2 regions of the Streptomyces niveiscabiei genome follow, and region 2 is predicted to be linked to the other one. Evidence: predicted binding sites of a transcription regulator. Region 2 holds the regulator's gene; the other holds the start of a gene.

Region 1 (2,452 bases), on a different contig from region 2:
CGAGGCGATCGAGGCACAGGGCTGGACCCTGTCCACCATGACGGCGGCGGAAGGCAAGGCGTTCACCGGGGACCGGACGGCACTGATCTGCTTGTTCCGCCGGAACTGACACGGGCGGACGGGCGCGGGGGCGGGGCCGGCGAGGGTTCCCCGCGCGGGCCCGAGGGGCGGAGTGGGCCGGGCCCCGCGGTGGTCTTCCGGCGGGGCCTCTTCGCACGCGGAGGCGCCGGAGACACCGGAGACGCTGTGCCGGTGGGCCACCCGCGTCAGCCTCGGAGGACCTCCCGTAGCTGCCCGACGGTCGCGCGCCATTCCTCACCCCCTGCCTCGTCCCACAGCTCCGCCAGTTCGGACTCCCCGGACATGACCCGCTCCAGCGCCTAGACGGCGAGGGGCCGCAGCGGCGTCAGGTCGGGAAGGGGTTCCTCGGGGCCGTACACCGGATCGACGGGCTCGCCGCCGGGGCACTGTGCGGCGACCAGTGCGGCAGCCGCCACTGCCTGCTCGGCGTCGGGAGCCTCCACGTAGGCGTCGGCGCGGTCGCCGGAGCGGCCGTCGGGGCGGTCGTCGGTGGCGAGGAGGAGGCGCTCTCGGACGGCTGCCGGGCGGTTCTCCGCAGGGATCTCGTCCAGGGCGCCACCGAAATCGGCCGCGCTGTCGTTGTCGAAAGGGGCGGTTCCCCAGGTGCCCATGTGTGCCTCCCCGTCGGTCTCGGTGGTCCCCACCTTCGCACCCGGCACTGACAACGCCCCTGGCCTGCGGAATCTCCGTGATCGCTCACGGCGAACACGGGGTCGGGAACATTCGGTGGCTCATGTGCATTGAGTCGGCATAGCTCAACTTGACTGCCGAAGGGGAGATCATGGCTTCGTCGTCCTCAACGCTCACTCTGCCCGTGCTGCCGCTCGACGGCGAGGTCGTTCTGCCGGGCATGGTGGTTCCGTTGGATCTGAATGACGCTGATGTGCGGGCCGCGGTGGAGGCGGCGCAGGCCGCCGCGCGGAGCGAGCCCGGGAAGCCGAGGGTGCTGATGGTGCCCCGGGTGGACGGGAACTACGCGGGGACGGGCGTGCTCGGGACCGTGGAGCAGGTCGGGAGGCTCGCCGACGGGGACCCCGGCGCGCTGATCCGCGGACGCGCGCGGGTGAAGATCGGGGCCGGGACGACCGGACCGGGCGCCGCGCTGTGGGTCGAGGGCAGCCGGCTCGACGAGACACTGCCCGAGCCGCTGCCGGGGAGCGTCACCGAACTCGTCAAGGAGTACAAGGCGCTGGCCACGGCGTGGCTGCGCAAGCGCGGCGCCTGGCAGGTCGTCGACCGCGTACAGGCCATCGACGACGTGTCCGCGCTGGCCGACAACTCCGGTTACTCCCCGTTCCTGACCCTGGACCAGAAGATCGAGCTGCTGGAGACGGCCGACCCGGTCGCCCGCCTCAAGACGGCGACCCAGCAGCTGCGCGACCACCTCGCGGAGCAGGACGTCGCGGAGACGATCGCCAAGGACGTCCAGGAGGGCGTCGACAAGCAGCAGCGCGAGTTCCTGCTCCGCCGCCAGCTGGACGCGGTCCGCAAGGAGCTGCGCGAGCTGAACGGCGAGAGTGAGGGTGAGGAGTCGGACGACTACCGCGCCCGCGTGGAGGCCGCCGACCTGCCGGAGAAGGTCCGCGAGGCCGCCCTCAAGGAGGTCGACAAGCTGGAGCGGTCCAGCGACCAGTCCCCGGAGGGCTCCTGGATCCGCACCTGGCTGGACACGGTCCTCGAACTCCCGTGGAACGAGCGCACGCAGGACGTGTACGACATACAGGGCGCGAAGTCGGTCCTGGACGCCGAGCACGCGGGCCTGGAGGACGTGAAGGAGCGCATCACCGAGTACCTGGCCGTCCGCAAGCGGCGTGGCGACCGGGGCCTGGGCGTCATCGGCGGCCGGCGCGGGGGCGCCGTACTGGCCCTCGTGGGGCCGCCCGGCGTCGGCAAGACCTCGCTGGGTGAGTCCGTCGCGCACGCGATGGGCCGCAAGTTCGTCCGCGTCGCCCTCGGCGGCGTCCGGGACGAGGCGGAGATCCGGGGCCACCGGCGTACGTACGTCGGCGCGCTGCCCGGGCGGATCGTGCGGGCGATCAAGGAGGCCGGGTCGATGAACCCCGTCGTCCTGCTCGACGAGATCGACAAGGTCGGCTCCGACTTCCGGGGCGACCCGGCCGCCGCCCTCCTCGAAGTCCTCGACCCCGCGCAGAACCACACCTTCCGCGACCACTACCTGGAGGTCGAACTCGACCTGTCGGACGTGGTGTTCCTCGCCACGGCCAACGTCCTGGAGGCCATCCCGGAGGCCCTGCTCGACCGGATGGAGCTGGTCCGGCTCGACGGGTACACGGAGGACGAGAAGATCGTCATCGCCCGCGACCACCTGCTTCCGCGCCAGCTGGAGCGCGCGGGCCTGAACACCGACGAG
Region 2 (2,452 bases):
GTCGGTGTCGTAGGTGGCCGCGACGGTCACCCGCCCGTCGATCTCGGAGAGCGCGCCCGCCTTGAACTGCGCGGCGTTGGGGTCGGTCGGCGAGCCGTTGATCATGACGATCTTGTCGGCGGTGCTCGCGTTGTTGATCGTCTCGACGAGGGTGCGCCCCTGCACCTGCCCGACGAGTTCGTTGTCGAAGGAGACGTACGCGTCGATGGGCCCCTCGGCGAGCCGGTCGTAGGCGATGACCGGGATGCCCGCGTCCTTGGCCTTCTCGACCGTGGCGGCGATGCCCTTGGAGTCGACCGCGTCGAGGAGGATCAGGTCCACCTTGTCGCTGATCATCTTCTCCATCTGCTGGACCTGCGTCGCCGCCTTGGCCGCCGCGTTCTCGTAGATCGTCTTGCCCTGCTTGTTCGTGAGCTCGGCGACCCGCTGCTTGATGATCGGGTAGTCGAACTGCTCGTACCGGGTGTTCGTCTTCTCCGGCATGAGCACGCCGACCGTGAGGTCGTTGCCCTTCGTCGGGGTCGCATCGGCCGTGTCCCCCGTCGCGTTCAGCATCCCGCATCCGGCGAGCGAGAGGGTCATCGTCGAAGCGACGACGGATATGGCGATACGACGCATGCGGGGGCTCACTTCAGGTGACGTTCCGGACATGGGTACGGCGACTGCTTGGACCCAGGTGCTGAAAGCCAACGCGGCCCGCTCCCGCAGAGTCAAGAAGAATCACTTAACGAGATGGCAACATCACACTGCGCTCAAGCAACGACAACACATGGAGACGGGTTCCCAGTCTTCCCCAACTCCCTTCACACACCCACCACTTGAAAAGCCCGAAAGGGCCCGGAGTCATGAACTCCGAGCCCTTTCACAGCGTTTCGCCCCAGATGACCGATCTCAGTCCTTGGGCTTCTTCGGCCGCCAGACCACCAACGCGCTGGTCTGCTGCACCTCCTGGTACGGCACGAGGTCGCGCCGGTACGACGCGTGCACCGCGGCCTCGCGCTGCTGCATCGCCGCGGCGGCGCCGTCCAGCGCCGACTCCAGCTCCGCGACCCGGGACTGGAGCGCGGCGACCTGGTTCTCCAGCTCGATGATCCGCTTGATGCCGGCCAGGTTGATGCCCTCGTCCTGCGACAACGCCTGCACGGTGCGCAGGAGTTCGATGTCACGGGCCGAGTAGCGGCGGCCCCGCCCGGCCGTGCGGTCCGGGGAGACCAGGCCGAGACGGTCGTACTGCCGCAGGGTCTGCGGGTGCAGACCGGAGAGCTGGGCCGCCACCGAGATGACGTAGACCGGGGTCTCCTCGGTCAGTTCGTACGGGTTGCGCCGGCGGCCGTCCATCACTCTCATGCTCCCTTCGCGGCCTCGAACAGCTCCGCCCGCGGGTCCTCGCCCGCGGTCGCCTCGCGATACGCCTCCAGTGCGTCACGAGCCTTCCCCGTCACGTCCTTCGGGACACTCACCTCGACGGTGACCAACAGGTCCCCGCGGGTGCCGTCCTTGCGGACCGCGCCCTTCCCGCGCGCACGCATGGTGCGCCCGTTGGGCGTGCCCGGAGGCAGCTTCAGGGTGAGCGCGGGCCCGCCCAGGGTGGGCACCTTGATCTCCCCGCCGAGCGCCGCCTCCGCGAACGTGACCGGCACGGTCACCGTCAGATTGTCGTCCTTGCGCCCGAAGACGGGATGACTTCCGACGTGGACGACGACGTAGAGGTCGCCGGCGGCGCCGCCCCGCTCGCCCGGGCCGCCCTTGCCGCGCAGCCGGATCCGCTGCCCGTCCGTCACCCCCGCGGGGATGCGGACCTGCATCGTGCGCGAGGACTTGGCCCGGCCGCTGCCGTGGCAGTCCTCGCAGGGCTGCTCGGCGATCAGGCCGCGCCCCTTGCAGTCGGGGCACGGGTCGGTGAGCGAGAAGCCGCCGCCCGAGCCGCGCGCGACCTGCCCGGTGCCGACGCAGGTCGGGCACACGCGCGGCGTGCCGTTCTTGTCGCCGGTGCCCGAGCACGCCTTGCAGGCGGCCTGGGAGGTCATGCGCAGCGGGACCGTCGCCCCCTCGATGGCCTCGGTGAAGCTGAGGGTCACCTCGGTGTCGATGTCCTGCCCGCGCCGGGGCTGGGTACGGCCCGCGGTCGTGCCGCCCCGGTTGAACAGGCCCCCGAAGACGTCCCCGATGCCGCCGCCGAAGCCGCCCTGGGAGCCGCCGCCCGCGCCGCCCCCGAAGAGGTCGCCGAGGTCGAAGTTGAACGAGCCGCCGCCCGCGCCCGGGCCCGGGCGGAAGCCGCCGCTGCCGAACAGGGCGCGCGCCTCGTCGTACTCCTTGCGCTTCTTGGGGTCGCCGAGGACGTCGTTCGCCTCGGAGATCTCCTTGAAGCGCTCCTCGGCCTTGGCGTTGCCCTTGTTGGCGTCCGGGTGGAACTCGCGCGCGAGCTTGCGGTACGCCTTCTTGATCTCGGCCT

What was found. The regulator HspR, encoded in region 2, represses chaperone genes until heat shock. The targets are predictions, from matches to a motif close to TTGAGNNNNNNNNNCTCAA.
Region 1: the regulator HspR is predicted to act here: its motif matches at 822-840, upstream of lon (endopeptidase La).

The regions. Positions count from the first base shown of each region.
Region 1 is NZ_JARAYJ010000033.1:91,481-93,932, forward strand. Features, by position in the region: gene PV682_RS33860 (hypothetical protein) at 1-109, shown strand, start outside; partial or broken gene PV682_RS33865 (DUF4259 domain-containing protein) at 267-692, opposite strand; gene lon (endopeptidase La) at 863-2,452, shown strand, end outside.
Region 2 is NZ_JARAYJ010000009.1:232,983-235,434, reverse strand. Features, by position in the region: gene PV682_RS15795 (sugar ABC transporter substrate-binding protein) at 1-618, opposite strand, end outside; gene PV682_RS15790 (heat shock protein transcriptional repressor HspR) at 892-1,338, opposite strand; gene dnaJ (molecular chaperone DnaJ) at 1,344-2,452, opposite strand, start outside.